DNA from 2 places in the Dermatophilus congolensis genome. Region 1 is predicted to be linked to the other one. Evidence: riboswitches for the same ligand, from Rfam matches in the RefSeq annotation. Region 1 holds a riboswitch; the other holds the start of a gene.

Region 1 (16,086 bases):
GCCACCGTAAGCACCCCAGCCTGACGCAACGACTCAACCAACAACGCAATCGTCAACCGCCACAACTCCCCTGCCCTACCCAACACACCTCGATCAGCCGCCACACCCCGAACCCGACGCGCCCACCTCAACTCCTGCCACTCCTGCGATAACGAATCCAACCGCTGCAACGCAGCCACAGCAGAAAGCACCGCGCGCGCAGGAAAACGCAACCGCTGCCCCAAGTGATCCCCCAGCTGCGAGGCATCCACCAAACCAACAAGCACAACCCCCGGCCACGCAAAATACGCAACCCGCAACCCAGCAGTCGCAGCCACAGCTAACGACGAATCATCAGCAAGCAACCAATTCGACCAAGTCACCGAAGCCACCGCAAGAACCGGCGGAACCATCCGACGCCAGTCACAAGCAGCCCTCCCCGCGATCCCCACCGTGACAACCACAACAACCAAAAAAGCCACAGCCCCCACGGGAAAAGACCCAATACTCAACCCCCCAACGGCAACAAGAAACGAAAACCCCATAAGAGAAAGCGGCCCAGCCTGGCACTCCAAAAAACCGGCCCGATATCCACCCACGCTCCCTGACAAACCAGCATCACTCATCAGGAAACCTCAACCGTGCTATCAACTAACCCCGAACTCCCACACAGTGACCGATCATGACTAGCCACAACGACGCCCGCCCCCACCTGACGCATCACACTCATAACACCAGCAACAGCCGCCCACGTACCTCGATCTTGACCAACAGTAGGCTCATCAAAAGCAACAAAACCAGGGCCATGCAACACCGCAGAAGCAACAGCTAAACGCCGCTTTTCCCCCCCAGAAAGAGAATGCGGATTACGGCCTAACACATGCCCCAAAGACAACGCTTCAGCGACTTGCTCACCGCGCTGCTCAACACCCACCAGACCCAAAACACGAGCCGTCACCAGCAGACTATCCCAGACAGTGTCAGCCACCACCGTCTGCGAAGGGCGTTGCGGCACCCACGAAATACGCGCAGCGAGCACGCGCGAACTCCACTGTGCAGGCGAAGAAGAACCCATAAACCCTTCACCAAAAAGAGCAGACGTTGCCCGAACCGAACCCGACGTAGGCGCTGCAAGACCAGCTAAAAGCCGCAAGAAAGACGACTTACCCGCCCCACTACGTCCATGTATCCCCAAAACCTCTCCAGCTCGCACACACGCATCAGTAGAAGTAAGTACCTGCACCGGCGTGCGCCGCGTCCACGTCAACGAACGCGGCGCAGCACGGACCCACTCAACCTGCTCCGCCACCATCAACACATCACCAAAAGCAGGCCGTTCTCTCTCCAGATGCCCCGCGACAAACAGCCCTTCGGAAAGAGACAGCGGCGCCGGATCAGGCACACCCGGCACCCACAACCCCAAGCTCGACAACATCTCACGGCATGTGTCCACCTGGCTGACCGGAAAATCCGACACAAGAGAACCCTCAGCGCCCATCACCAGCACTCGATCAACAAGAGGCAGCCATGGCCCAATACGATGCTCAACCACAATTAAAGTGCTCCCCCGAGCACGCACCGACTGATCAACAGCATCACGAACCACAGCTGCCGACTCCTCGTCAAGACAGGCAGTCGGCTCATCCAGCAGCAGCACCTCCGGGCGAGGAGCAATCACCCCCGCAAGGGCAAGCCGCTGAGCCTCACCCCCAGAAAGCGCCAAAGTCGAACGTGACGTTGGATAAGGGAACCCCACCAACTCCAAAGCTTCCCGAACAGCCACATGAATATCAGAGCGAGGCATCGCGGCGTTCTCGCAGCCAAAAGCAACATCACGACCAACCGTGGCTGCCACCCGTGCATCCGCAGGATCTTGAGTAAGAAGACCAACATTGCCTCCGCGCTGCAGCGAACCACACAAAACGCCAGGATCAACCTCGCCTAAAACACCAGCGATCGCATGCAGCAACGTAGATTTTCCTGCACCAGAAGGCCCGATGAGAAGCACTCGCTCACCAGGGTCTATGTGAAGATCAACCTCATGCAGTACCGGGGTCTGTTGCCCCTCGGGTGTCCACGTCAGACCTTCTAAACGCACTGCACCGCAAGGCAAGTTTTTACCCGACACAATCAGCGCCTGCCATCCGAACCTGGCTGTTGAAGAGCATCACGCCCCGCAGGCAACGCCCGCAGCGCCCCCGTCGATGCAAGAGCACGCATGATGCTCCACCCACCGCACCCGGCAATAAATACACCCGAAACTGCAGCAGCCCCCAACGACACAAAACGCCACACCCAGGCATATTCAACCTGATAAACCCACCACTCATAACCAGCAATCTCCGCGACCGCGGCAAGAAAACCACCAAGGATCGCAACGCTTAGCCCTGCTCGACGCCACCGGAATAACGCGAATGCAGCCTCAACCCCCAGCCCTTGCAACGTGGCGGAAACCATCACCATCGCTCCCCACTCATTACCAAGCGCCATCTCCACAAAAGCAGCAATACACTCGATAAACACTGCTGCACCCGGCCGACGCACAATAAGCATTCCGACAACACACGGCAGCAGCCACACACCCAAGGTCAACGACATCAGTGGCGGAAACACCAAAGCCAACTTCACAAAGGGATAGAGCAAAACATCCCACGCCCAGAACGCCACTCCGAACGCGACGCCCAGCATCGCCAGAGTTACGAAATCAAGCCCACGCCACGCTGCTGGCCCACCACGTGCCACTGCAAAACATGCCCGCTCATCACCGCTTCGTGACGTTTCCGTTCCTACGGCCATCAGAACACCCGTTCCTCACCGCGACTGCGGTGCTACACGGGGAATAGGCGCCATTTGATAGACGCCCACGAGAAGATCCCGACTCCCTACACCGGTACTAACCGGATCAGGTTCGAGGGTCTGCGGAACACCCGCACTCTCAGCGCTTCCTGCGCTCCCCTGTCGTAGAAACGAGCATACACACGCTTCCTCCACCGCGGCCTTGGACACCTTCCTACCTGCCCATACCACGACGGGGCGGCGCGAGCTTTTCACTCACGCCGCCCCGCATCTTCAAATCAACACACTGCGCCTAATGCAAACTCAGTGCACGAATAACTCACCCAACTTTCTCCGTGAGTTTTTCAGCTCCATCCCGCAACACTGTCAAAGGCAACAACGTCGCCCCTGTAGGCCCAATCTCGATATCCGTCCCCATCGTTGGGCACACCCCACAGTCGAAACAAGGCGTCCAACGACAGTCGTCCTGCTCCACCTCTTCAAGGGCGTCCTGCCAGTCATCCCACAACCACTCCTTATCCAAACCAGAGTCGATGTGATCCCACGGAAGCACCTCTTCTTCAGTGCGTTCACGAGTGGTGTACCACGCTAAATCAATAGGCCACCCATGTTCATCGCTCATCACGCTGAACACTTCTGCAGCCTTAGTCACCCACCGTGCGTGTGAAAAATGTTCACTCCAACCATCAAACTTGCCACCATCACGCCAAACCGCCTCAATAACTTCACCCACACGACGATCACCGCGCGAAAGCAAACCCTCAATCTGGCCTGGCTTGCCATCGTGATAGCGATATCCGATAGACCTTCCGTACTTCTTGTCTGCCCGAATCGCATCACGCAACTTCACCAAACGAGCATCTGTCTCCTCTGGCGACAACTGCCCCGCCCACTGGAAAGGCGTGTGCGCCTTCGGCACAAACCCACCAATTGACACAGTGCAACGAATGTCTTTGCTGCCGCTGACCTTTCGGCCCTCCTCAATAACCCGAGAAGCCATCTTCGCGATCTGCAGTACATCCTCATCAGTTTCTGTGGGCAAACCGCACATGAAGTACAACTTCACCTGACGCCAGCCAGCGCCATACGCCGCCGAAACCGTCTGGATGAGATCGTCCTCACTCACCATCTTGTTAATCACACGACGCAAGCGCTCACTCCCTCCCTCGGGAGCAAACGTCAAACCAGATCTGCGGCCATTACGAGACAACTCATTAGCAAGATCGATATTGAACGCATCCACCCGCGTACTAGGCAACGACAAAGACGTATTCGTTCCCTCATAGCGATCCGCCAACCCCTTCGCGATCTCAGCGATCTCCGAATGATCCGCGCTCGACAACGACAAAAGGCCGACTTCCTCATACCCCGTCGCAGCCAAGCCGCTTTCCACCATCTCACCGATCCCAGTGATCGAGCGCTCCCGCACCGGACGGGTAATCATCCCGGCCTGACAAAACCGACACCCTCGCGTACAGCCACGGAAAATCTCCACGCTCATCCGCTCATGCACCGTTTCGGCAATCGGCACGATCGGCTGCTTCGGATACGGCCACTCATCCAAGTCCGTGACCGTGTGCTTCACTGCCCGTTCAGGAACGCCAGCAGCCAAAGCCTCATCCTTCAAACGGACCTGTTCAATACACCCATCGGCCCGATACGTCACCTCGTAAAAACCAGGAACGTAAACGCCCCCATCCACAGCCAAACGAGTCAACAACTCCGTCCGTCCACCAGGACGCCCCTCCTTTTTCCACGCAGTGATGATCTCGCTAGCCTTCAATACTGCTGCCTCACCATCACCAATAATCGCGGCATCAATAAACCGCGCAATTGGCTCCGGGTTAAAACTGGCATGACCACCGACAAGAACAATCGGGTCATCGACACCGCGTTCGTGCGCATGCAGCGGAATCCCAGCCAGGTCCAGCGCCTCCAGCATGTTCGTGTAGTTCAACTCCGTGGAAAAACTAATCCCAAGAACATCGAACTCACACACCGCACGGTGCGCATCCACCGTCAACAGTGGCACCCCCGAAGCACGCATACTCTCAGCCAAATCCGGCCACACTGCATACGTACGCTCAGCCAGGGCATCAGGACGCTCATTCAGCACTTCATAAAGGATCATCAGTCCCTGATTGGGCAGCCCCACCTCATAAGCATCTGGGTACATAAGAGCCCAACGAGCAGTCAACTCCTGCTGCTCCCCATCAGGTCCGGTGGCGAAACCACCGCAATCCCAATCCTTGACCTGGCTGTTCATCTCGCCACCGAGGTACTGGATGGGCTTATTGACCGCTCCGAGCAACGGCTCGAGTTGGTCGATTCTCGAGGTTCCACGCATACCACCAGGGTATGCGTGGGGTGATCTTCATCCCAATCGCGCCGCACTCAACACTATTCGCGCATCAAACGATGATAATTCAGAGTTTGAGCGCCGCATCAAGAGCTGCATTCAACGCAATCTCCCGAAAACTGCTGCCCCAACCTCGCTGCTCGTGAACCTCCGCAGCCAAACTATCCGCCGAATAGAGAATCTGCCCAAACCTCACCCCACGGAACTGCGCCATCGCAGACAAAGCTGAGCACTCCATCTCGACAACCTCGCAGCCCTCCCCTCGACGAGCAATCACCTTTCCCGGAGTCTCACGGAAAAACCCATCCGTCGTCCATGTCGCAGCCTCCACGAACTCCAACCCCAACTCCTCAATCGCCTCGCCACACGCAGCACGCACCTGCGCATCCGTTTCTACCCACCGATCAGCAGGAAGGTAGTGGTACGACGTGCCCTCATCACGCAAAGCTTTCGTCGGAAGAATCAATGCCCCCGCCTCGTGAGGCACCAATGAGCCACATGACCCCACCGCCACAAGCGTATCTACGCCAAGCATCACTGCACGCTCAGCAACCGTCACCGACGCAGCCGCACCCACCGGCATATTCACTAGCGCAAGTTGCTCACCCTGGTACTCCCCCACCCACATCGGTACGACCCCAGCGATGAGATCAAACTCAAACCCCACCTGCCATCCCTGAGCCACCGCAAACTTCTGGACCACATCCCCGAGGAACGCCAACACAATCCGCCGCGGCAAAACCGGGTCATTACCAGCCTCAGCCGCACGATGCCCATCACCAACAAAATCACGCACATCTGCGTCATATTCAAGAAGCGGGACCTTGCCCCCAAAGAACTGGGAACTCATACCGACGGCACCACCGACGAAAGAATCTGCCTTGTCTGCGCCACATCCTGCTCCATGCACTCCAACAACTCCTCCACCGAGTCAAACTTCAACGTAGGCCGCAACATCTTCACAAACTCAACATTCACACGCTCGCCGTACAAATCCAGATCTGTTCGGTCAAGCACATAGGCCTCTACACGCCGCTGCGTGCCCTCAAACGTAGGATTCGTACCCACCGAAATAGCAGTCGGCAACATACGTTCAGTCGAACCAACCGGCATCCCCGGCCGAATCAACCACCCCGCATACACCCCATCAGCAGGAACAAGACCCTCACTGTCCGTACTCAAATTAGCTGTCGGGTAACCCAGCTCACGCCCACGGTGATCCCCATGAACCACCTCACCAGAGACAACATGCGGACGCCCCAGAACCTTGGCCGCCTCCCCCACCTCACCACGAGCAAGGAAATCCCGAGTCATCGATGATGACCACCGCTGCACAGCAGCCTCTGAGCCAGCACACACCCCCACGTCATCAAGAACCACCGTTTCGAATCCAAACTCTTCACCTAGCGCACGCATCGTCTCCACATCGCCCGCATTACGGTGCCCAAACCTACTGTCACGGCCCAGAATCACCGCCCTAGCGTGAAGACCCTCCACGATCACTTGCTGCACAAACTCCCGCGGACTCAACTGCGCAAACTCCGCAGTGAAATCCAAAACCAGCACGCCACCCAAGCCACTATCAGCCATCCGATCCAACCGCTGAGAAGTGCTACACACCATCTCCGGCGCATCTTCTGGACGGAGCACAGCCAATGGGTGCTGTGCGAATGTAATCGCCACGGAAGTCAACCCCCGCGACGCAGCCTGCGAATTCAAAGCGCTCAACACCGCTCGATGCCCCCGATGCACACCGTCAAAAGTTCCTATCGTCACGGCAGTCGGGCCGAGATCGGCGGGCAGATCAGATACCTGGTTCCAGCGCAGCACGACGACTACTGTATCGCCCGCCCTCTACCCTCTGCGCAGGCTACGCAACGTCTGAGCGCGCGCACGCGCCGCAGGCAACGCAACATCACGATAAATCGCAGCACACTGCTCATCTCCACGAGACTCAGCTCGACGCAAAAGCACCTGCACATCACTAGGTGCCTTGTTCTGCGCGAACTTACATTTGGCGACCACGCGCTCAATCGGAATCTCAACTCCCACCACTGCGCGCAACATCTTTTCGATGAAATCACCTGGAGCATCATCCGTGCGCCACTGCTCAGAAGACCCAGACTCAAACCTGTCACTCAACTGAGCCACATGTTCACGTAACCACACCGAATCCTCATGCAACAGCAAAGGCCCATATGCATGCACAACAACGTAATTCCACGTAGGAACAACCCGACCTGTGTCTTCATGCGACGGCAACCCAGCAGGCGAAACATACTCGTCCGGACCCCGAACAATAACTAACGCCTGCCCCCCTGGCTCCCGCCGCCCATAATCACGCACAATCGGGTTATTTCGCGCCACATGCATACGCAGCCTGCCCCACAGCGTTCCGTCATCAACCCACTGCAAAGGCAGAAAAGTCGCCTCAGGAACCCCATCAGTCACCGTCACCACATCAGCAGTCTGCGCAGACGCTATATACCCATGCACCTGCTCATCAGACATCCGAAAATGCGCCGGAACATACATAGCCACACGCTACGCCGCCCCACACACCCACCCGTTCTCAAAATTCCTTACGGGAAAAGAACGCGGAAACGCTCCAAAACCACTGGCATGTCCTCGGCGAAATCTCGACCATGAACAGCCTGATCAACAAATTCGCGACGGCGCGTACGCTTCCACGACGACACTGCCCCATCCCCTTCGCCTTCCGCGCGCACATGCTCAGCATCCACCTCATCAAAACGAACCACCCGCACCTGCGTCGTCACCACCAGCGCACGCGGATCGCCCACCCCATCAAGCACAATCCCCATCGCTCCCACCTGCGGCAAATCAGTCCCAGCCAATTCGTAATCCCACGCTGCGGCCGCCGTTGCAGTTTTCTTACCCTGCAAAATCAACTGAACAGCCAGATCTGCCTCCTCTGCTGAGGTACCAAAAGCCCACGCAGGAGGGCGCAAACTATCACCGGCATTCGGACCAAAAACCACAGGCACAGGATTCAACATTGCCCGCAGTTTTGCCTCCTCCCAGAAGGCCTCGATCTTCTCGCCTTGAGCATCTTCCAACAAGTGCTGCCCCTCCTCGACCTGCACTACGCACCTCACCCACAACGCATACACACCCTGAACACTGCCCCTGAAATCAAGGGGCAGAGAAAACCACCTCAGGCATCACACGCGACGACGATTCATCAAGAATCGCTACTAACTTCCCATCAGGACCAAATGCAGCAACTGGACCAACCCGCCCTGGAAGTTCTGCAGGAATACGAACCCCATGCGAAAGCTGCTCAGCCATATCTTTATCCAGCTCCCTAACCGGCATAGAAGCACGCGCCGCTTCTTCCAACGACACCAACGGCAAGCCAGAAGTACCCACCTGCGGATTATCACCATTGCGAGGAGCACCCGCAGCTCGCGCCCGCTCAAGCTCCTCCATGGTAGAAGCGCGGTCAAGCGTTATTTCCCCTACTCGAGTGCGCCGCAGCACCGTCAAATGACCACCGACGCCCAGCAAAGTCCCCAAGTCACGAGCTAAAGCACGCACATACGTACCCGAGGAGACAGTCACCTCAATATCAAGGAAAATAGCTGGAACAGGGTCAGCAGGAATAGCAGATACCGGCGCCAGAGAAGAAACCTCTTCGCCTCGTTCACGCCGATGAATCGCAGCAGGATCTTGTGCCTCCTCCTGCGGGGGAACTACTTTCCCACGACTCACCTGATGAACATGGAAAGCAGAAACCCGAACCGGCCTGCCCTGAAGAACAACTTCCTCTCCAGCTCGCGCACGCGTATACGAACGCTTCCCATCAATTTTGATAGCGCTCACCGTGCTAGGCACCTGAAGAATATTCCCGGTGAGAGAAGCAACAGCTTTGCGAATATCTTCATCAGACAGCGCCTCAATAGAGCCCGCTGGCGCCACGGAAGTTGCTACCCCTTCCGCGTCATCTGTCATCGTGCCAACACCAAGGCAAACCGTAGCGGTATACGTCTTATCCGCTCCGACGATGTACGTGAGCATGCGCGTCGCTTTATTCACTCCAACGACCAGCACACCCGTTGCCATCGGATCAAGAGTGCCTGCGTGCCCCACTTTGCGAGTGCCAGCAAGGCACCGGCACAGACCGACCACCTGATGCGAAGTCCATCCAGCGGGCTTATCAACTACGAGAAGCCCATCCCCCACCGTCGGGTCGATCTCGCGTGCCACGACTCAGTCTCGCTCCTCGTCAGCGCTCTCATGCTTGTACGGGTCAGCTTCTCCTGCGAACTGAGCGCCACGAGCCGCAGCCAGCTCAGCATCACGTTTACGCGTTTCCGTCAGCAACTCCTCGATATGCGCTGCTCCCTCAGGAAGCGCATCAAGCACAAATTCCAAAGTAGGAGTTAAGCGGATACCCAACCCCTTACCGACGTAGGAGCGAATGCGCCCCTTGTTCTCAGCCAACGCCTCAGCATTCCGTTCCCGCTCTTCATCATCGCCAAGAACCGAATAAAAGACCGTAGCCTGCTGAAGATCTCCCGTTACGCGCACATCGGTGATCGTGACCATGCCGATCCGCTCATCTTTGACTCGTTCACGCAACGCCTCAGCAACAAGAACCTGAACTCGATCTGCAACCTTACGGGCGCGTGCAGGATCCGCCATAACTTCCACCTTCCGTGCATTCCCGCAGTAGAACGCTTCCCTACGGGCTCTAACCGTCTCTATCTGCTAAGCACCGCGGGTAACAACCTCAACACAGTGCAGGTGCACACAGATGACACATCCTAGATGATCCTGATACCTGCCTGCCCAGGCCGTCCGATCGCACAAATCAGAACAACACCCTAGAAAATCCCATACGTACGGCCAGTGGCCGTGCCCTCGCAAGGACACGACCACCAGTTATGAAGGTTTTTACCTATCTCATCAGGTGCGAGGGATCTCGACCATCTCGTAGGTGGTAACCAAGTCGCCAAGCTGGATGTCGTTGTGCGAACCGAGGTTGATACCGCACTCGTATCCTTCGCGGACCTCAGTGACATCATCCTTGAAGCGACGCAGACCGCTGATCTCCAGCCCCTCAACGACAACCACGCCATCGCGGGTAATGCGTGCTTTGGAGCCCCGTTTGATCGTGCCCGACTGCACCAACGAACCGGCAATGTTGCCGAACTTGGAGCTACGGAAGATCTCACGGATCTCAGCAGAGCCAGTCTCGCGCTCTTCGTACTCCGGCTTCAGCATGCCCTTCAGAGCAGCCTCCACCTCTTCGATTGCCTGGTAGATAACCGAGTAGTAGTGGATGTCAACACCTTCGCGCTCGGCATATTCAGCGTTCTGACCTTCAGCTCGAACGTTGAAGCCGATGATGATGGCGTTAGAAGCCACAGCAAGGTTGATGTTGTCCATCGTGATGGCGCCGACACCGCGGTCAATAATCCGCAAGTCAACTTCATCACCGACATCAATCTGCAGCAACGAGTCTTCAAGAGCCTCGACCGAACCCGACACGTCACCCTTCAGGATGAGGTTAAGAGTGTCGACCTTGCCTGCCGCGAGAGCCTCGTTGAGATCTTCAAGACTGATCCGCTTACGTGCCTTCGCCAGGGAGGCCTGCCTGTCTGCTGCCTCACGCTTCTCAGCGATCTGACGAGCAGTGCGGTCATCAGGAGCCACGACGAAGGTGTCACCAGCACGCGGAACGCTAGACAACCCCAAGACCTGCACCGGACGTGAAGGCAAAGCCACATCCAGGTTGTTGCCGTGCTCATCCAGCATGGCGCGTACACGACCGTAGGCAGATCCGGTGACAATCGAGTCACCGACAGCCAGCGTTCCGGACTGCACCAAGACAGTGGCAGTAGCACCACGACCACGGTCCAGGTTGGCTTCGATCGCAACACCACGCGCATCTTTGTCGGGGTTAGCGCGCAGGTCCAAAGCAGCATCCGCAGTCAGCAGAACAGCTTCGAGCAAACCGTCGATGTTCTGGTTCTGCTTCGCAGAAACATTGACGAACATCGTGTCGCCGCCGTACTCCTCAGTGATGAGGCCATACTCAGCCAGCTGAGCGCGAACCTTGTCAGGGTTGGACTCCGGCAAGTCGACCTTGTTCACCGCAACCACGATCGGCACACCAGCAGCCTTGGCGTGGTTCAACGCCTCAACCGTCTGTGGCATAACGCCATCGTTTGCAGCCACGACCAAAATCGCGATGTCGGTGACCTTGGCACCACGGGCACGCATAGCCGTAAAGGCCTGGTGACCAGGAGTGTCAATGAACGTGATCTTACGTTCTTCACCCTCGAGATCAGTCGTCACCTGGTATGCACCGATGTGCTGGGTGATGCCACCGGCCTCACCCTCGATGACATGAGCATTACGAATAGCATCCAGCAGGCGCGTCTTACCGTGGTCAACGTGACCCATGACCGTGACCACCGGAGGCCGCGGCTCTAGGAGCTCGTCATCTTCGGCTTCAGCTTCGTTCTCAAGGTCGATACCGAAGCTTTCGAAGAGCTCACGCTCTTCATCCTCAGGTGAAACGACCTGAATGTCGTAGCCAAGCTCGGCGCCAAGAAGCTGGAATGTTTCCTCATCCAGCGACTGCGTAGCTGTAGCCATCTCACCGAGGTGGAACAGCACAGTCACCAATGCCGCGGGATCTGCATTGATTTTGTCAGCGAAGTCGCTCAGAGAAGCACCACGGCGCACACGGATGACCGTGTCACCGCTACCGCGAGGAACGTGCACACCACCAATAGAGGGGGCCTGCATCTGCTCAAACTCTTGACGCTTCGCGCGCTTGCTCTTACGCCCGCGTGCTGGCTTACCGCCACGTCCGAACGCACCCTGGGTACCGCCACGACCGCGGAAGCCACCGCCTCCGCCACCGCCACCGCCGGGGCGACCGCGGAAGCCACCGCCGCCACCGCTACGGCCGCCACCGCCACGCGTGGGGCGTTCTCCTGGACGCGGCACCGCTGCAGACTGCGGCATCATTCCCGGGTTAGGACGAGGTGCTCCAGGACGGGGTGCTGGACGTGCCCCACCTTGACCGCCTTGGCCGCCCTGACCACCGCGACCTTGAGGTGCGCCTTGTGCGCCACGGTTACCGCCTGGACGAGGACCGGGACGACCGCCCTGACCTTGGCCGCCCTGACCGCGGCTACCACCGGGGCGAGGCATGCCCTGGCTGGACGAGAAGGGGTTGTTCCCAGGACGAGGCCCACCTTGGCCGCCCTGACCGCGGCTACCACCGGGGCGAGGCATGCCCTGGCTGGACGAGAAGGGGTTGTTCCCAGGACGAGGCCCACCAGGTCGCGGACCGCCGGGCTTAGGTGCACCCGAGCGTGCTCCTGGCTTGGGAGCCCCACCTGGCTTAGGAGCGCCACCTGGCTTAGGGCCTGCTCCTGGCTTGGGAGCCCCACCTGGTTTAGGAGCCGCACTTGGCTTAGGAGCCGCATCCTCAGCAGAGGCAAACTGCGGCTTCTCTGGTGCGGGCTTAGGCGTAGGCGCTGGAGCCTGCGCGGCTTCGGGTGTCTCCGCAGGAGCCGGCGCCGACTCAGGCGCGGGCGCGGCGGGCTTAGGCGCAGCGGGCTTAGGGCCAGGCGCGGCAGGCTTGGGCGCAGCAGGCTTAGGCATGTGCGCACCAGGCTTCGGCGCAGGCTTGGGAGCGCCTGGCTTCGGTGCAGGTGCAGCGGGCTTAGCCGGAGCGTCAGCAGCGCCTTCGCTCAGCTTTTCCTTTGCACCTGGGAAGGTGTCCTTGATTTTCCGTACTACAGGTGCCTCGATCGTCGACGAGGCTGAGCGAACAAACTCGCCCTGTTCCTTCAAATGGTTAAGCAGTGTCTTACTCTCGACTCCAAGCTCTTTTGCAAGCTCGTAGACCCGAACCTTGGCCATTCTCTCCTCAATCTGTGGTCCGAGCCCCGAGTCGAGGAGGCGGCCTTCGAAAGGTCCGCCCGAGACGACATGTTCTCGGACCGCGTTAGTGGGTGCTGCTCATCGCTGAGTACTCATCGGATGCTCATCAGCGTCGAACCCGCTTTCGGTCATTTCGGTGATCCATCACTGGATCTTGTGTGTTCCCGTAGCTTCCACAGCAGAAACCACGTGATCGGCTTGAACAGCCAGAAAAGCTTCTACCAGCGCGGTATCCACCGCAGACCCGGCACGCAAAGCTCTGCCTACTGCACGTCGCCGAACAGCCAACTCCCAACACCGCGGCGTGGCATGCAACCACGCACCACGGCCGGGCAGCTGGCCTGCAACATCTGGTCGAACACGCGTGGTGCCTTCCGTCTCGTCAAGAACAAGACGAAGCAGCTGCGCACGTACGTCGCGCTGCCGACACCCCACACAGGTACGTACCGGACCATCAACGGATGGACTATCCAGCCGTTGCAGTTCCTTTTTCAGGCCGCCCATGTACGCACCGCCCAGTTGCTGCGCCTCCACCAAGAGACCAGAGACATCGGAGCCCCAGGTGAAGGGAAAAACCAATTAGTTGGCCATGAACAACTCGGCATCAACCTGTACATCTTAACGCGCTGTCCCCTCTTTGACACATGCGCAGGCTGTGGCTCATGCCCACACAGGTATAAGCCACAGCCACTTTTACTCCCCGTCAGGAGAAGCCACAGACATACTCTGCGGTGTCTCCGGAGCAGTATCCGGACGAATATCAATTCGCCACCCAGTGAGCTTGGCCGCCAAACGAGCGTTCTGCCCTTCTTTACCAATAGCCAAAGACAATTGATAATCCGGCACTAATACACGAGCAGCATGTGCGCGCGGATCTACGATCTCGACCGACGTCACCCGAGAAGGCGAAAGAGCAGCAGCAACAAACTCAGCCGGATCCTCCGAGAAATCGACAATGTCGATCTTTTCTCCACCCAACTCATTCATCACCGCACGCACACGCGCACCCATCGGGCCAATACATGCGCCCTTAGCATTTACATCACGCGACTTAGACCACACAGCCATTTTGGTGCGATGACCCGCCTCACGCGCCAACGCCGCAATTTGCACCGTGCCGTCACCAATCTCCGGCACCTCCAACGCAAACAATTTCCGCACCAAGTTCGGGTGTGTCCGCGACAAACCAATCTGCGCACCTTTAGGGCCGCGCTTAACGCTCACCACATAACACTTGATCCGATCACCGTGCCGATAACGTTCGCCCGGAACCTGCTCAGCTGCAGGAAGCATTCCCTCAACCGTCCCGAAATCCACCAGAACATTTCGACCCTGGCTCTGCTGGACAACCCCCGTGATGATGTCGCCCTCGCGACCACGGAAATCGCCCAGAACCGCATCATCTTCAATGTCACGCAAACGCTGCATGATGACCTGACGAGCCGTTGAGGCCGCAACCCGACCAAAATCATCCGGCGTGTCATCAAACTCCGGCCCCGGTTCACCACGGCTGCCATCTTCCAGAATCGGAGCCTCTTCACGCGCCCACACCACCACGTGACCCGACTTGCGATTCAGCTCAATCCGCGCATTCCGATACGAACCATCCGTACGGTGATACGCCAACAACAGCGCCTGCTCGATGGCAGGAATAAGGACGTCCATCGAGACGTCCCTCTCCCGCTCCAACAAACGCAGAGCAGCAAGATCGATGTCCATCAGTTGTCCTCCTCATGGCTCGCGAAGTCGACCTCGACATTCGCGTGGGTAATGGATGCAAGCGGCACGAGTACATCGGCAACCGGCTTGGGCTTAGCACCCGGGCTCGAACGAATCGGGTCAGGAGCGATTTCCAACGCCTCCCGAGTAACACTCAACAGCCGACCAGTCGCCTCGACCACGCCAGCGGCATCAACAGAAAGACCATCAGGAACCTCCACCCCCGCAGCAGCAAACCTCACCCGCAATTTACGCCCCACATTGCGGCGAAACTGATCAAAACGCTCCAGACGTCGACCAATCCCCGGGGAAGTAACCTCCAACGTATAGGGCATCTCACCCATAACATCGACCTCATCCAACGCAGCCGCGAAATCCCGCGTCACCTCCGCCACCGCGTCCATATCCACACTCTCCACCCGCGAAGTGGCGTCATCAGCTTCAAGACCACTGATATCCGTGTCAACCACCACAGCCAACACACGACGGCGACCAGCAGGCGTCAATGTCACCGCCTCGACCGTTAAGCCATGCGGTTGCGCACACCGACTAGCAAGCTCAGTCAATGTAGCGATCCGATCGGTGTCAGTCATTACGCACCCCACGCCTATCCGATTGTGGTGATCCTATTGTGGTCAGAAAAAACGCCGCCGTAACCGCTGAAAAACGCGAAAACCCAGCCTCACAACCAAGCCAACGCCCCAACCTCAGCCAGCACAACAACGCCAATGCCCGGACCACTGTACCGGGCATCAGGGACGCGACCTATCTAGATGCCATGATCGTGCACGTGTCTGACCAAGCAATCCACTCGCACAACACCGCTCCTACCCGCCGAAACTTCCTCCGCGCCACAGCAACCGCCGCACTCACACTTACCGGAACGTTCGCCCTCAGCAGCTGCGGCCTGCGCTGGGAAGCCGACGCTGGCGACCTACCCTTCCTCCCCCACGAAAGACACCCCACCACCGAACTACTCACCACCGAACTACAACACGTCACCACCGCATACCACGCCTGCATAACCGCCGGAGCCACCCCCCTCGTCACTCTCCACGAAAAACAACTCCACGCACTACGCGCCAGACTCACCAGCCTGCACGCCACACCCCAAACACCCCCACCACCACCCCATCCCTCCACCAACCCCACCCCCCAAGACCGCGCCGCAGCAGCCCAAGCCCAACTCAACGGCCTTAACCACACCCCCAACAACACCACCGCCTGGTCAACCGCCACCCCACCAGACCTCCTCCTCATCGGGTCCATCCACACCGCCCGCGGCACCTTCGCCCGCCTCC
Region 2 (16,086 bases), 650 kb from region 1:
TTCGACCTCGCCAGCAAAATGGTTGTCGAAATGAGCTCACTTGCTGGGTTCGTTGCCCGCGAATATGCCCGCATCAAAGGCGAAACCGAGGCTGTAGCGACTGCCCTGGCTGAAATGGAAGAGCCACACACCTCTGCGGACCCAGTACCAGCCACCCTTCCCGGCAGCCTGCTAGCCCTGGGGGATAGGTTCGACCTGCTGTCAGCCATGTTCGCTGTCGGAGCCAAACCCACAGGTTCCTCAGACCCCTACGGGCTACGCCGCGCCGCACTCGGCGTGGTCCGCATTCTGCGCGAGGCAGCAGGTACCCCGCTTGCCGGAATCACCATCGCCGATGGTCTAGCAGCTGCGCTGGAACGGCTACGCAAACAAGGAATCGAACCCGTTGACGGCGCCGCCCAAGCCGCGCTGGACTTCACAATCGGTCGTTACGCCCAACTGCTCCGCGATGAAGGCACCCCCGCGGAGGTCATCACCGCGATCCTGCCCGCCGCGAACGCACCCGGACGAGCCGCTGAACTCCTCAACCAGATCACCGAGCTCATGAACTCCGATAGCACCAGCCACGAGTTCACTGACGTGGTCGCAACCATGGTGCGCATCGTGCGCATCATCCCCGCCGGCACAAACGCCGGAATTGACCACGACCACCTAAACGAACCCGCTGAAAAAGCCCTCGCGAACGAGGTCCAATCCCTCCAGAGCGCCGGACACTGCCCCGCCAGCTCCTCGCTGACGGATTTCGTGCACTCTGCAGGAACGCTCGTCACAACAGCGGCGACATTCTTTGATGACATCCTCGTCATGGCCCAGGACCCAGCAGTGAAAGCAGCCCGCCTAGGACTGCTCGCCAGCGTTCTTGACCTCGCTCCCGAAGGCATCGACTGGAAAGCCGTAGACATCGCTCTCACCCAACGCGGATAACCAGCAAATAAACCAGAAAAAGGGTGGGGCATCCATGGAGTCCATGGATGCCCCACCCTTTTTCTTAAGAAAACTTCTTCAACAAGCCCTCGAGTGCCACCGGTCTTAAATACAACCCACCACCCACACAGCTCGCGCTATGAAACTGCATTTGCCCACGCCAACCACATAGAGCCGCCACAGACATCACAACTTGAAAAGACACCTCGCAATTTATAGGCGAGTTGGATACGACAATGCGGGACTCAAACGCCCTCACCCCGTTGAATGGTGAAAACCACCAGGGACAAGTCGTGAGGGGCTGACACAGCTGATGTTGGGCGGATTCGCACGTAACCGGAAAAACCACGAGAACCGTGCCGCGGATGCACATCACGCCAAAACCACCAGCAATCACAACCCCAACGAAACCAGCACCCCAGCCACACCCAACACCAAAATCATCAAACTCACCCGCGGGCACATCAGCGGAGTAGTAGCAGGACTCGCCGCAGCTGGCATCGTCACCACTGGTGTGCTCAGCGTCGGAGCAGCCACCACCACGCCACCGACAGCCACAACCCCGGCCATCTCCACCTCACAGGCCACCACCCCCAGCGGGCGTCCCCTCACCCCCGTAGAAGCAGCACAACTCGTCCAAGCTGCGATGAAGACCGCCTCCGCCGCAGCCGTGCCCCCAGCAAGCAAAGTCACCGCTGCCCCCGTGAACGGCACCATCCCCGCACGCATGGTCCTGGCCTACAAACGGGGCGAAGCCCTGGCCGCTAAACGCGCACCCTCCTGCAAAATGCCCTGGTGGCTCCTCGCCGGAATCGGCCGTGTTGAATCCGGACACGCATCCAACGGCGACGTCGACGCCAACGGAGTCACCCGAACCCGAATTCTCGGCCCACGCTTAGACGGCCAAACCCCAGGAATCGCCCGCATCAACGACACCGACCACGGTGCCCTCGACGGCGACACACTCTTCGATCGAGCAGTTGGCCCCATGCAATTCATCCCCGGCACCTGGAACGCAGGTGCCGGCACAGATGGCAACGCAGACGGAACCGCAAACCCCTCCCAAGTTGACGACGCTGCTGCCAGCGCTGCCCTGTACCTATGCGGTGGCGGCGGAAAAATGACCAACAGCACCGACCTCGCCAAAGCCATCCTGCGCTACAACAACTCAAGCCAATACGTTCAAGACGTCATCGCCGGAGCCATGGCCTATCGAGATGGCCGCGCCCCAGTCACGCCACCGCGTGAAGTCCACGCAGTACCAAGCAAAACCGCAGGCACCACCGCTCCAGCAACTCGCCCTGCCCCCACCGCTTCTCCCACGAGCACCAAACCCACTGCCACCAGCAAGCCCACCACACCTACCAAGAAGCCCACCACACCTACCGCCACACCCACCACACCGCGCCCGCCAGCCACAACACGGCCCAAGCCAACACCTACCACGCCCGCGCCCACCACGGCGAGGCCTACCCAACCAGCCCCCACTTCCACCACACCAACTAGCCCCAACCCCACCTCCACCACCACGCCCAGCACCCCCACCACACCCCTGCCAACCTGCCGTCTCAACCCCACTGCCAGCCCGACGTGGACCCCTGGCCCCGGGGAACCCACCATCGACTGGGCAGAACCTGACTACGCGAAACTGCCTGTCTGTGAGAAGGATCAACTTCCCTTCCCAACCCCCACAGCCTCACCCTCCTCAAGGTGACCTGAATAGGCTCAGGGATGCCTCAGAAACGCTTGTAGCAGCGACGCTGCCTTCACCGCGCATTCCAATATCCGAGAAGACACGCCGTCAATCTCGATATTGACTTGCCCAGCGCACAAGCGAACTGGGGCCAGGGTTCCGTCAAACCGCCACCTGCAGGTAGGTTGGCCCCGAAAAACTTCCATGCACCGGATGTGACTGCTCGATTCCCCCGGTGCCCGCTTCGTGCTGTCTCATCGCCCTCCCCTCACAGGTGGTCGACGAACCAACTCAGGCGGAATCGAGCCAGGAGAAGAAATGCAAGAGTCTGACGAAGTCACCAGGCTAGGGGAGAGCGACACCTCCAACAGGCGCGGGGGTCGACGCAAAGCCCTCGCCATTGGTGCCAGTGCTATCGCAGTTGTCGTGACAGGAGGCCTGGTCGCCGCCGCATTCGCGGATCGAACCGAGACCCCCCGATCCATGCCCCGCGCCAGTAGCACCCCCCACTACGTCGCTCTATCTTCATACGGCCATCCCCTGTCCATCACCGACAGCAAAGTCAAACAAACCCTCAAAGACGCCCAAGGCGCACTAGCCGGAAATATCACCGCACCACAAAACGCCAACAACTCTGGCCCCATCCCACCCCGCGCCTTGGCCGCCTACCGCCGCGCAGAAGCAGCAGCAAACACCGAATTTCCCCGCTGCCATGCCGCCTGGTGGATGCTCGCAGGCATCGGAAAAATCGCCAGTGACCACGGCGCAGGAACCACCTACGACGCCGCTGGCACCACCGTCGCCCAGATCCGTGGCGTACGCCTGGATGGTCGCAGCATCGGCACCGCCCTGGTTCTTGACACCGACTCCGGAAAACTTGACGGAGACGGCAACTACGATCGCCCCATGGGGCCACTGCAGTTCCTACCAGGCAGCTGGTACCTCGACGCCCACGATGGCAACGCCGACGGCACCGCCAACCCCGACAACATCGACGACGCCGCCTTCACCGCCGCGGCCGCGATTTGTCGAGGTGGAGACGACCTCAACAACGCTGAAGGACTCGCCCGCGGCCTCTACCACTACACCAACGACCCAGCCACCGTAGGTGCCATCCTCTCCTGGGGAAACCACTACAAGAACACCCTGCACCCTGACCCAGCCACCTCCGTGCCCTCCACCGGCACCCGGGCACCCAACGTGAGCACCAGCCCTCGCCCCAGCGACAACGACAACACCTCCTCGGGTAAAGAAACAAACAAACCCAAAGGAAAACGTCCCGACATCATCGCCCCGAACGAGCCGCCCGTACCTGGACGCCCCACTCGCCGCCCCACTCCGCCGCGCCCTGAAGGTTCACGGCCCAAACCACCCTCCTCGCCCCAGACACCCAGGCCACCACGCGACAAAACTCCTGACGACCGCTGGACGCCCCCGCCGCCACCACGGGACAACGTTCCGCCAGCGCCACCCCTGCCACCAGCGGAGGACGACCCGCCTTACAACCCGCCGGAAGCCTCCCCGCCCCGCTCCAAAACCCCTGTAGTACCAGCAAACTCGCAATCGCCAGGGAATCTGAGCGGACAGATTTAAAAAACCGAAAACTCACCCCGGTCATGCGGTCAACCACTCGTACAGTTGACCGCATGACCGACGCCACCAACCACCGCCTGCGCACCCGACCCGCCCTCGAGGGAGTCGTCTCCTACAAACCCGGCCGCCCCCCTCAGCAGGCAGAGGGCGTCGACGCATTCAAAATGAGCAGCAACGAAAACCCCTACCCCCCCGCTGCCATCTGTCATCAATGTCATCAACCACGCCGTGGCGCACCTCAACCGATACCCCGGCATGGACATGCACGACCTACGCACTGCCCTAGCCACCCGCTGGGACGTCAGTCCCGATCACATCATCCCCGGCGCCGGTAGCTCCGGAGTACTCCAACAACTCGTCACCGCCACCGTAGAAACCGGAAAAGAAGTCATCTACGCCTGGCGCTCCTTCGAGATGTACCCCATCCTCATCGCCCTCGCCGGAGGACGCTCCGTCCAAATACCCCTCCTACCCGACGGACGCCACGACCTAGAAGCCATGGCCGCCGCCATCACCCCCGAAACCAGCCTGATCCTGCTCTGCACCCCCAACAACCCCACCGGCCCCATCATCACCCACCGCGAAGCCACCGACTTCCTCGAACGCGTCCCCTCCGACGTACTCGTCGCCATCGACGAGGCCTACATCGAATTCAACCGAGACCCCGCCGCCATCGACAGCAGCGCCCTCCTACGCAAATACCCCAACGTCATCATCCTGCGTACCTTCAGCAAGGCCTACGGACTTGCTGGCCTACGCATCGGCTACGCAGTCGTCTCACCCGCATCCGCAGACACTCTCACCAAAACACGCCTGCCATTCGTCGTCACTGACATCGCCCACGACGCCGCAGTCGCCTCTCTAGCCGCCGACGAAGAACTCGCCGAACGTGTCGATACCATCGTCGCCGAACGCGAACGCGTAGAAGCAGCCCTAATCGACATGGGCTGGAAATTCCCTCACTCCGAAGCCAACTTCGTCTGGCTTCCCCTCGGCAACGCCACTGAAGCATTCGTCGCCGCCTGCGAAGCAGCCCACCTCACCGTCCGTCCCTTCGCCGGTGAAGGCGTGCGCGTCTCCATCGATATCCCCCAAGCCAACGACACATTCCTCAATGTCGCCCGCGAATTCGCCGACCAAGGTCTGCTGCCCACCGACGCAAGCACACCCATCACCCGAACCAACTAAGACTCAGGTGGTGGTGGCTTCGGTTCGTGGCGCCGAGGCCACCACCACCTTGACCAGGTACCGCTACACCTGACCACCTTCACCCACAACGTCCTCGTCCACGATCGGCGCCGACTCCAATACCCGCCGCATCCAACTGACCATGAACCCGGTGAAACACACCGCCAAAAACATCAATAACGCCGCATCCGACACGGCACTCCACCCAGCCACATGCAACATCCCGCCACGCTCCACCACTGATAACTCAGCCCCCTGCTGCGGAGCAAACAACCCCGGATCGTGAATCACCCGTACCTGACCATCAGGCCACTGCGCTCGACACACCCCATTCACACACCCCAGCGACCGTGCTGTCACAACATCATCGGCCGACAGCCACGACACCGCCGACCACGACACCACCACCGCGCGCATCCACAACAGTGCCGTCAATAACGACACCACGAACAACATCACCACCGGCAATGCTCGAGACACATGAGCACCCAAAGACCTGCGAGCAGGACGCAGACGGGACACAGACATACGCCCCTATCGGCTCAGCCACCCACGCCGTCAAGACGAACAACAGACCTGCAGCCTGCTCAGACTTAGGCTGGGAACATGCCTACCCCGCCCCGCAACAAAGACAAAGCCACCACCCGCCCCGGGGCACAACACCACCCAGGCACCCCCTTTGCCACCATCACCACAGCCAGCCTGATTACCTGGCCCGTCGCCGTGCTGGCCACTATCCTCGCTGGATGGCTCGGCGGAGCTCTCGCCGGTGTCCCCGGCTTCGCCGACGGCGGACCCACTGCTGTGTGGGGCGTACCGATTGCCAAAACCGTTCACGACATCAGCGCCGCTATCACCATTGGCCTACTTCTGATGGCCGGAACCATCATCCCAGAACGGGCCACTACCCAACGCCGTCGCACCGCCTGCCGTATCGCTGTCACTACTGGCATCCTGTGGACCGTCTCCGGCGGTATTCACATGCTTCTTCTGCTCTCTAACGTTTCTGGCGTTCAGCTCTCCTCACCTCTTTTTGCTGGACAGCTGCCCTTCCTGTGGGAGATCGATCTTTTCCGCGTCTACTTGTTCTCCTGGGGATTCGCTATTGGAGCGACCGCCCTGGCCACATGCGCACGCACCGTGAACTCCATTACCTGGGCAGCTGCCCTAGGGGTTATTGCCCTAGCCATTCTTGCTTTGGCCGGGCACGCCGCAGGTGCCGCTGCTCATGACACGGCCGTTAACTCTCTAGCAGTTCACATCATTGGCGCTTCTGTATGGTTCGGCGGTCTGGTGGCTCTAGGCATACTGCGGCCGCTGCTCAACCGTGATTTCGGTACGTCGGTACGCCGCTATTCTGCTTTGGCGGGGTGGGCTTATTTCGGTGTGCTTGTCTCGGGAATTTTGGCGGCATCTTTGCGACTGACCGGAATCGGTGACCTGACCAGTCAGTATGGGCTTATTCTCCTGGCTAAGTTGGTTCTGGTGGTGGTGCTTGGCGTTGCTGGCTGGATGATGCGCAGGTGCATCATCGCTGAAGTTCATGACGGTGACTCTTCAGCAAAAGCTTTCGTGCGTTTGGCTATGACCGAGATTGTGCTCATGTCAGTTGCGATGGGTTTGGGATCGGCGCTTAGCCGTACAGCTCCTCCTGTTGCTCAAGCAGAATCTCCTGACCCAGCTGTTTCCATCACTGGGTATCCACTTCCTGCCGAGCCCCTTACCGGAGCGACATGGTTTACCGCTTTCCGGATTGATTGGCTTTTCCTTACGGTGGTTGTTCTCGCCGTGGGGTTGTATTACGCCGCTGTAGCGCGGTTGCACCGTCGGGGAGATCGGTGGCCAGTTGGCCGCACGATCTGGTGGACCCTTGGATGGTTGTTTTTCTTCTGGGTGACCAGTGGTGCACCAGCTATATACGGGCGAATTATGTTTTCTGCGCACATGCTGCAGCACATGACTTTGACGATGGGGATTCCGTTGTTCTTAGTGCTGGGTGCGCCGTTGACGTTGGCGTCTCGGGCATTGAAAGCGCGGCGGGATAAAACCCTTGGGCCCCGCGAGTTCTTGTTGTCGACGGCGCATTCGCGCTGGATGGGATTTTGGACCAACCCGATTGTGGGTGCGGTGAACTTTGTTGGTTCGATCTATGTGTTCTATTTCACCGACTTGTATGAGTTGGCGTTGACCACTCACGTGGGACATATCGCCATGGTTGTGCACTTCATGGCCGCTGGGTATGTGTTCGCGTGGTCGTTGATCGGTATTGATCCGGGCCCGAATCGGTGGGCTCCCAGTCTTCGTTTGGTGTTGTTGTTTGCCACGATGGCGTTCCACGCATTTTTTGGGGTGGCAATTATGACGGCGGCGAATGTGATTGCCGGGGATACTTTCCGGGCATTAAAGGTGCCGTATGTGACTGATCTGATTGCCGATCAGCGTGTAGGTGGTGGGATCACCTGGGCTATTGGTGAGATTCCGATGCTGATTTTGGCGTTGGCGGTGGCAGTGGTGTGGATGCGAGCTGATGAGGGGGAGGCACGCCGTAAGGATCGTCAAGCGGATCGAGATGGTGATGCGGAGTTGCGTGCCTATAACGAAAGGCTTGCGGCGTTGCGCAGCCGTGGTGGTCAGGGGTGAGGAAGGTGTGAGGGGCGCCTTGTTTATGGGGTGTCGTCGTCGGTTGTGTCGGTGTGTGGTTGTTGTGTTTTCTGGGGGCCGATGAGGGCTCCTAGCAGGGGAGTCCAAAAGATTTGCCCAGACCACAGCAGCCATAGGCACATACCGATCAATGGTTGGAAGGGGGAACTGTTGCCAGTGGTGGCTAGCAGGGGGATGGTTTCGAGGATGCCGACGGCCAGGGCGCAGGCGAGTAGGACGGCGGCGTTGATGGTGGCGAATTGTCGTCGGCTGGCGCGCCACCAGCGTGGGTGTTTGCGTGAGCGGAACCACCACGCGATGAGCACTGGGCCGGTGACGATAGGGGATACGGGCCAGGTGCTTAGTAGCAGGCTGGTCATGAGGTTGGTGGTGATGAAGCTTGGGTTGGGGCTGGCGAGCAGGGCGGTGCCGATGGCTAGGAGCCATGCTCCGGTGAGGGTGAGGATGGCGCGGGTGAGGTCGGGTATGCCGGTGGTGGTGCGCGGTGTGGTCCCCACGTGGTGTGTCTCCGCTCGGGATGTGGTTGAAAGGTTGGTCGTGTGTAGGACCGGTTGAGGTGGGGTTGGTGTTCCCGGTTAGTAGCGGGGTTTGTGGGGTTCGATGTGTTCGATCCAGGCGAGGATGCCTCCTTGGAGTTGCCAAACGTCGTCGCGGCCGGTGTTGAGGAGGGTGGTGAGTGCTTCGGTGGAGCGGGCGCCGGATTTGCAGAAGAGGATGGCGGGTTGGTGGGTGGGGACGGTGGTGGGGTTGGTGATGATGTCGTTTTTGGGGATGAGGGTGGCGCCGTCGATGGTGACGAGTTTGTGTTCGGTTGGTTCGCGGACGTCGATGAGGGTGAATTCGATGGTGCCGTTGGCGCGGTCGTCTAGGAGGGTGTGGAGTTCGGTGGGGGTGATGGTGTGTTCGGTGATGAGTGGTTGTGGTGGTTGGGTGCAGGTGGTGGGGTAGGTGGTGAGTGTGGTTGTGGGGGTGCGGTTGGGGTCGGGGTGGATGGTTAGTTCGTTCCAGGTTCCGGTGAGGGCGTTGTGGATCATGAGGCGGCCGATGAGTGGGGTGCCGATTCCGGTGATGAGTCGGATGACTTCCATGGCCATGGCTGATCCGATGGAGGCGCAGAGGGCTCCGAGTACTCCGGCTTGGGCGCAGGAGGGGACGCTGTTGGGGTTGGGGGGGTCGGGGAAGAGGTCGCGGTAGACGGGGCCTTTGCCGGGCCAGAAGGTGGATAGTTGACCGTCGAAGCGCAGGATGGCGCCCCATACGCAGGGGGTGTTGAGGATTTCGGTGGCGTCTGCGATGAGGTAGCGGGTGGCGAAGTTGTCGGTTCCGTCGACGATGATGTCCCAGCCGGTGAGGATGTCGAGGGCGTTTTCGGGGGTGAGTCGTTGGTTGTAGGTGGTGATGTTGATGGTGGGGTTGATGTCGGTGATGGCGGTGCGGGCGGAGTCGACTTTGGTGGTGCCGATGTTGTTGGTGGTGTGGATGATTTGTCGTTGGAGGTTGGATAGGTCGACGGTGTCGTCGTCGATGATGCCTAGGTGTCCGATGCCGGCGGCGGCGAGGTAGAGGAGGATGGGTGATCCTAGGCCTCCGGCGCCGATGACGAGTACTTTTGCGTTGAGTAGTCGTCGTTGGCCGAGGGTGCCTAGTTCGGGGAGGATGGCGTGGCGTGCGTAGCGTTGGGCTTGGTGGGGGGTGAGTTCGGGGGCAGGTTCGACCAGTGGCGGGTAGGTGTTCATGGTGTAACCATGCCTGTCGTGGGTGATGATGCGTGGGCGTGGATGCGTTGGGGGATGCGTCCGGCGTGGCGGGCGAGGTAGCCAGCTTCGACGGCGTGGGCGAAGGCGCTGGCCATGTGGGTGGGTTGTTGGGCGCGGGTGACTGCGGTGGCGAGGAGGACGGCGTCGCAGCCTAGTTCCATGGCGCGGGTGGCGTCGGAGGCGGTTCCGATTCCGGCGTCGAGGATGACGGGCACGTGTAGGCGGTGGGTGATGAGTTCGATGTTGTGGGGGTTGAGGATGCCCAGGCCGGTTCCGATGGGGGCGCCTAGGGGCATGACGGCGGTGCAGCCGAGGTCGGCGAGGCGTTGGGCGGTGATGGGGTCGTCGTTGGTGTAGGCGAAGACTTTGAAGCCGCGGTTGACGAGTTGTTCTGTGGCGTCGATGAGTTCGATGGGGTCGGGGAGGAGGGTTTGGTCGTCGGCGATGACTTCGAGTTTGATCCAGTCGGTTTCGAGTGCTTCGCGGGCGAGTTCTGCGGTCAGGAGTGCTTCGAGTGCGGTGCGGCATCCGGCGGTGTTGGGCAGGATGCGGATGTTGAGGGAGCGTAGGAGGTCGAAGAGGGATCCGGTTTGGGTGGGTGTGTAGCGGCGGATGGCGACGGTGGTGAGGTTGGTGTGTGAGGCGATGAGTGCTTCGCGGAGGATGTCGAGGTTGGGTGCGCCGCCGGTTCCGGTGATGAGTCGGGAGGTCAGGGGGGTGTTGTCGATGGTGAGTGGGGGGATGGTGGGGGTCATGGTTAGCCTCCTTGGACGGCGGTGACGATTTCGATGCGGGCGTTGGGGCCGGGGATGGTGGTGGCCCAGTTGCTGCGGGGGATGATTTCGTTGTTGAGGGCTAGGGCGATGCCGAGGGTGGTGCCGGTGGGGGTGTGGCCTTCGGGGGTGATGGTGTGGCCGGTGATGTGGGTGATGATGTCGCGCAGGGTGGTTGTGGTGGGCAGGGTGTGGGGTTCGCCGTTGATGGTGATGGTGATGGTGGTGTTCATGGGGTCCTTTGGTGGTGGGTGGTTAGGGGGTGGTGGTGAAGCGGTGGGGTGTGAAGGCGGTGATGTCGGGTAGTGGGTGGGTGGTTGGTGGTGTGGTGATGGTGGCGGTGATGGTGGCGCCGATGGCGGGGGCGAGGAGGATGCCGTTGCGGCCTAGTCCGGTGGCTAGGGTGATGGTGGTGCTGATGGGGCCTAGGAGTGGGGCGTTGTCTTTGGTGACGGGGCGGGGTCGGGCGATGGTTTCGGTGATGGTGAATTCTTCGATGCAGGGGAGGAGGCGGATGCCGTCGCGTAGGAGGGTGTGGATGCCGCCGGCCTGGACGTGGGGGGTTTCGTTTTCTCGGGTGGTGGCGCCGAGGATGAGGTTTCCGTTGGTGCGGGGGACGAGGTAGATGGGGTTGCCGTTGACGTGTCCACGGATGATGTGGGTGAGGTTGTGGCGGAGGTTGGGTGGGGGTGTGAGGCGGATGACTTCGCCGTAGGCGTTGCGGATGAGGCCGGTGAGGTTTAGGGGTAGGCCGCTTAGCTGGGTGGCGTTGGTGGCGTTGGCGATGATGGCGTGGTCGGTGGGGATGGTGTGGCCGTTGGTGAGGGTGATGCCGGTGACGGGGCTGGTGGGGTCGGTGTTGTCAGTGTGGGTGATGCCGGTTGCTGGGGTGGTGTGGATGGGGATGTTTGCGTTGGTCAGGGTGGTCAGGAGTGCGTGGGCTAGGAGGCGGGGGTCGACTTGGTGGTCGTGGGGGGCGTGGAGGGCGCTGGAGATGGAGGGGGTGAGGAGGGGTTCGATTTTGCGGGCTTGGCGGGTGGTGAGGGGGGTGAGGGTGAGGCCGAGGCTGTGTGCGTAGGTGGCGAGGTTGTGGAGGGTTTCTCGGTCGGCTGTGTCGGTGCCGATGTGGAGGGTGGGGGTGTTTTGGTGTCCTGTGGGTAGGTTTGTGGTGGTGAGGCGGTGGATGAAGTGGGGGTAGAGGGCGGCGGAGGCGAGCATGAGGGGGGTGAGGTGGTGTTCGTTGTAGGTGGTTTCGCTGGTGGCTGCGAGCATGCCGGCGGCTGCGTGGGTGGCGCCGTTGGCTGGGGTTGGGTCGATGAGTTCGACGTGTGTGCCTGCTTCGTGCAGGTGCCATGCGATGGATAGTCCGATGATGCCGGCGCCGATGATGGCGATGCGCACAGCTTCCTCCCTTCGCCGGTGTTAACCGGACAGGTTCGAGCGGTCGGTGGGCGCTTTGGTTGCGTGCCACCCTCTCAGCCCGTTTGTGGGGCTCCCGCGGATGCTGCGGTTTACCGTACCTGCATGGCTTCTTGTGAGGGTGTTGGGTTGGAGAATTCGGGTGTGGATGTTGTTCGTCGGTTGGGGCGGGCGCGGTTGTATTTGTGTACGGATGCGCGGGGTTCGGCGGGGGAGTTGCGGGATTTTGTGCGGCGGGTTTTTGCCGGTGGGGTGGATGTTGTGCAGGTGCGGGATCGGTCGATTTCGACGGCTGATGAGGTGGAGGCGTTGCGGATTGTGCGTCAGGAGGCGCGTGCGGCGGGGGCGTTGTGTGCGGCGAATGATCGTGCTGATGTGGGGTTGGTGGCTGGGGTGGATGTTGTGCAGGTGGGGCAGGAGGATTTGTCGCCGGTGCAGGTGAAGTCGGTGTGTCCGGGGGCTTTGGTGGGGGTTTCGACGCATTCGCGGGAGCAGTTTGTTACGGCGATGGCTGCGCCGGAGGTGGATTATTTCTGTGTGGGGCCGGTGTGGGCGACGCCGACGAAGCCGGGGCGTGCTGCGGTGGGGTTGGGTTTGGTGGCTGAGGCTGCGCGGGTGGGGTCGGGTAAGCCGTGGTTTGCGATCGGGGGTGTTGATGTTTCGTCGGTGAAGCGGGTTGTGGATGCTGGTGCTGAGCGGGTGGTGGTGGTTCGGGCGTTGACGCAGGCTGATGATCCTGAGGGTGCTGCGCGGGCGTTGCGTGCGTGTTTGCCTGGGTGAGTGTGGGTGGTGGTGGCTGGTTGTTGGGGCGGGCTTATAGCGGTTATTTGCGTTGTGACGCAATGAATTTGCCAAAGATTAAGAAGATCGTTCGATAGGGGTGGTCAACTGACCGACTCGCAACTAAAGTTAGGCTTACCTTAATGAGGAGGCGATACATGGCCGTCAACCCAACACCGAGCATCTGCTCCAACGCGCGAGCAACGTCCCTGGCACGACGTCTCGTGGGTGGCGAGGGTGCGGCAACGCTGATGCGCTATCGGATCGACCCCGAGTCCTGCCTCGAGGTCGCAGCGCATGGTTTGGATTCAAAGGGCCGGATCCTGCTCGCCTTCTCGCGTCATTCCGGCATGGGTGCCCCATCGACAGACGTGCTCGAGGAGGTCCGAGTCGACATCAGACTCGAATCCCCTGACCCACGCGTACGAATCCTCGCGGCAACACTGCACTACCTGGGGGTGTTGCAGTGGATCCCCGAGGATGAACGCGACGGGTGGGCCAACAGTCCTGGGATTCCGGAAGACGTGGCCGCGGTAATCGAGGCCGGCGGCGCGCTCGCAGTCGTGAACATCAATCGGGTGCTAGTTCATGACAGTGCGGGAGTGGCGCCGGTCTCGGCCATCGCGATGAAAAACTACCCGGTTTCGCCATTGTGTGGACCGGGGGTGATGGGCAGTCTTGAGGCCCACGATGCTGTTTTATCTTTCCCTAACCATGAACTTCGAGCCGTCATTACTGCTGTGGTGGAAGGTCTTGCTGATGGTGACGTGCTTGATGAGCGCCCATCTCATGGGGGCTGTGAGCACACCCAGGATCGCGTCTATTGCGTAGATGTTGATTCCACCGGCATTACGCTCATGCACATTGGTCCGCTTGGGGGGATGAGTCGGATCGTTCACGTCGAACTTCCCGCTGCCGCCACGGTTGAGGATGTCCAAGCCACGTTGGCAGCAGCGGTTTCTCAAGCTCGGTCTCATCGCGTCCATCCGCGCATGTGATTGAGATCAAAAAGTGCGTGGCCCCCATGCTGGTGGGGGCCACGCACTTTTAGGCACCTGTTTTTATGACGCCAGTAATTTCAGCTGTGAGAGCTCAGGCGTTGCTGTAGTGCTCGCAGGTCGCGGTGTCGCCGCCGATGCTGATGGCTTCGGCAGTGCACATTAGGTCAGTGTTGTGGGTGCATTCCAGGCGCTGGCATGCACCGACACGGCCGTTGGCGTCAGTGAGTCCGCCGCGGGCGTCGAGGGCAATGAAGGTGCCGCAGGAGGCGGTGCCGTTTGTGCCACCAACGGTGATTGCGCCAGCGGTGCAGCCGGAGTCATTGAAGGAGCAAGAAGTGGTGGTGCAGGAGGAAATGATTGGAAGCGTGGACATGGTGCCTACTTTCTGAGAAAGGGTTGTGCTGTCCGCAGGTCTGTTGTTTTCAGGTTAGGGAACCGTTTTCGCAGCGATAGTGAGGTGAGGCTGCCCTCAATGCTGCTGGCGGGCAGTGTGATGGGGTTCGTAAGTCTCTGAGCTGGGTGCATATTCGGGCAGTGGGGTGGTCTCATTTTCCGTGAAGTGACCTAGATCACATATGTATCCATGGATGTATAGACGAGGGGCGGTGTTGTTGCGCTTCCCATGACAACACCGCCCCTCGTAGTGCCTACAGGCAGATCAGGATTCCCCTGGAGTCTTGTCTTCAAGCGAAGGCTGCCGTCGACCATGCTCAGGAACCAAGGTGAAATACGCGATCGTGAGCAGGGAGACCCAGATCAATCCCACCCACAAGGCCACTCGCGTATCAGGGAACCAACCAATCACGCCCACGACAAACACAAGAAACGCGAACGTTGCCCACGTGCCGACAGGGTGGAACGGCACCGGGTACTCAGACTCCTGCAGGCCCCGCTGCTTGATCTCCCGGCGCATCGCCAAGTTCGACAACAAGATCATCAGCCACACAAGCACCGTCGCGAACGTCGCAATTGAGGCGATAATTTTGAATACGTTCTCGGGGATAACCGCATTAAGTACAGCCGCCACCGCTAATGCCGCGCACATGACCACTACGGTCATCCATGGGACACCATTCTTTGATACTTGGGCAAACACTTTCGGTGCCTGTCCCTGCTGAGCCAATCCGTATAGCATGCGGCCAGCGCCAAAAGTGTCTGAATTAATCGCAGAAACTGCAGCCGTAATAATGATCACGTTAAGAATCGAAGGCGCAGCAGGGACTCCAAGCGTAGAGAAAATCTGCACAAATGGACTTGAGTCGCCAGTAATTCGATTCCATGGAACTAGTGACATGATGACAATCATAGTGAGTACGTAGAAAATCAAAATACGTACCGGAACAGATCCCACTGCCCGCGGAATTGCCCGCTTAGGATCAGATGCTTCACCTGCAGTGATGCCAACATTCTCTACTCCACCGAAGGCGAAAACCACAATCGACAAAGATGCGATAATTCCAGCCATTCCTGTAGGGCTGAAGCTGCCGTGATCAAAAAGATTGTGCGGTCCCACGGCTACCCCAGGTTCAAAGGTGATTCCTTTAAACATGAGGAATGATCCACCAATAATCATCGCGACAATCGCACTGACCTTCACGATCGTTAACCAAAACTCGAGCTCACCAAAAACTTTGACGTGCCGAGTGTTCACGGCTCCGATAAAACAGATCACAGCTGTGACCCAAATCCAGCGAGGCGTTTGCGGCCACCAAAAAGCCATATAAACAGAAAAAGCAGTCACATCCGCGACCGCAACAACGAGCATCTCGAAGGCATACGTCCACCCGGTTAAAAACCCAGCAAACGGACCCATGTAGCGAGCTGCATACTGCCCAAAAGATCCCGAGACAGGGTGCCGGACAGCCATCTCACCCAAAGCGCGCATCACCATATACACGGCAGCGCCCGAGGCGAGATACGCCAAAATCACCGCAGGGCCAGCAGCCTGAATAGCCGCGGCTGAACCGTAGAACAGGCCTGTTCCGATAGCCGAACCGAGCGCGATGAAAGTGATGTGTCGCAGGGTGAGGCCGCGCGTAAGTTCGCCATGCTCATGCACCGTCGTGGCTGTGGTCGTGGCGTGTGTTTGTCCACCGTTGGGGTTGTTCGGTTTGGACATGTGGGCCCCCTCTCCAATGAATTGACACGATGCGATCGTTCGACAATTTCTACCGCTCCCAGCAAATACACACTGAGATCGACCAATTCTGTGCCGTGAACTCGTTATCGTGCGGATGGTGTCGCACCAGAACACGGTCGGCAACATGAAAACAACGTAGGGAGTTCGTGTGGCTCAA

What was found. Region 1 has a riboswitch for thiamine pyrophosphate ahead of CKV89_RS05530 (ECF transporter S component). Riboswitches for the same ligand answer to the same signal wherever they lie in the genome.
Region 2: another riboswitch for thiamine pyrophosphate. It lies ahead of thiO (glycine oxidase ThiO); the one in region 1 lies ahead of CKV89_RS05530 (ECF transporter S component).

Annotation. Positions count from the first base shown of each region.
Region 1 is NZ_LT906453.1:1,277,109-1,293,194, reverse strand. It holds gene CKV89_RS05540 (energy-coupling factor transporter transmembrane component T family protein) at 1-605, opposite strand, end outside; gene CKV89_RS05535 (ATP-binding cassette domain-containing protein) at 605-1,987, opposite strand; gene CKV89_RS05530 (ECF transporter S component) at 2,110-2,775, opposite strand; TPP riboswitch at 2,842-2,946, opposite strand; gene CKV89_RS05525 (TIGR03960 family B12-binding radical SAM protein) at 3,095-5,122, opposite strand; gene CKV89_RS05520 (nucleoside phosphorylase) at 5,202-5,984, opposite strand; gene CKV89_RS05515 (bifunctional riboflavin kinase/FAD synthetase) at 5,981-6,964, opposite strand; gene CKV89_RS05510 (FMN-binding negative transcriptional regulator) at 6,989-7,669, opposite strand; gene CKV89_RS05505 (ASCH domain-containing protein) at 7,717-8,241, opposite strand; gene truB (tRNA pseudouridine(55) synthase TruB) at 8,291-9,364, opposite strand; gene rbfA (30S ribosome-binding factor RbfA) at 9,368-9,802, opposite strand; gene infB (translation initiation factor IF-2) at 10,067-13,045, opposite strand; gene CKV89_RS05485 (YlxR family protein) at 13,211-13,570, opposite strand; gene nusA (transcription termination factor NusA) at 13,760-14,785, opposite strand; gene CKV89_RS05475 (ribosome maturation factor RimP) at 14,785-15,378, opposite strand; gene CKV89_RS05470 (hypothetical protein) at 15,576-16,086, shown strand, end outside.
Region 2 is NZ_LT906453.1:631,099-647,184, forward strand. It holds gene CKV89_RS02685 (glycine--tRNA ligase) at 1-924, shown strand, start outside; gene CKV89_RS02690 (lytic transglycosylase domain-containing protein) at 1,238-2,638, shown strand; gene CKV89_RS12480 (lysozyme family protein) at 2,936-4,210, shown strand; gene CKV89_RS02700 (histidinol-phosphate transaminase) at 4,439-5,398, shown strand; gene CKV89_RS02705 (hypothetical protein) at 5,462-5,920, opposite strand; gene CKV89_RS02710 (cytochrome c oxidase assembly protein) at 6,005-8,038, shown strand; gene CKV89_RS02715 (6TM ABC transporter family protein) at 8,062-8,556, opposite strand; gene moeB (molybdopterin-synthase adenylyltransferase MoeB) at 8,635-9,795, opposite strand; gene CKV89_RS02725 (thiazole synthase) at 9,792-10,571, opposite strand; gene thiS (sulfur carrier protein ThiS) at 10,574-10,822, opposite strand; gene thiO (glycine oxidase ThiO) at 10,845-11,990, opposite strand; TPP riboswitch at 11,981-12,098, opposite strand; gene thiE (thiamine phosphate synthase) at 12,114-12,788, shown strand; gene CKV89_RS02745 (hypothetical protein) at 12,947-13,786, shown strand; gene CKV89_RS02750 (DUF1540 domain-containing protein) at 13,881-14,162, opposite strand; gene CKV89_RS02755 (amino acid permease) at 14,448-15,908, opposite strand.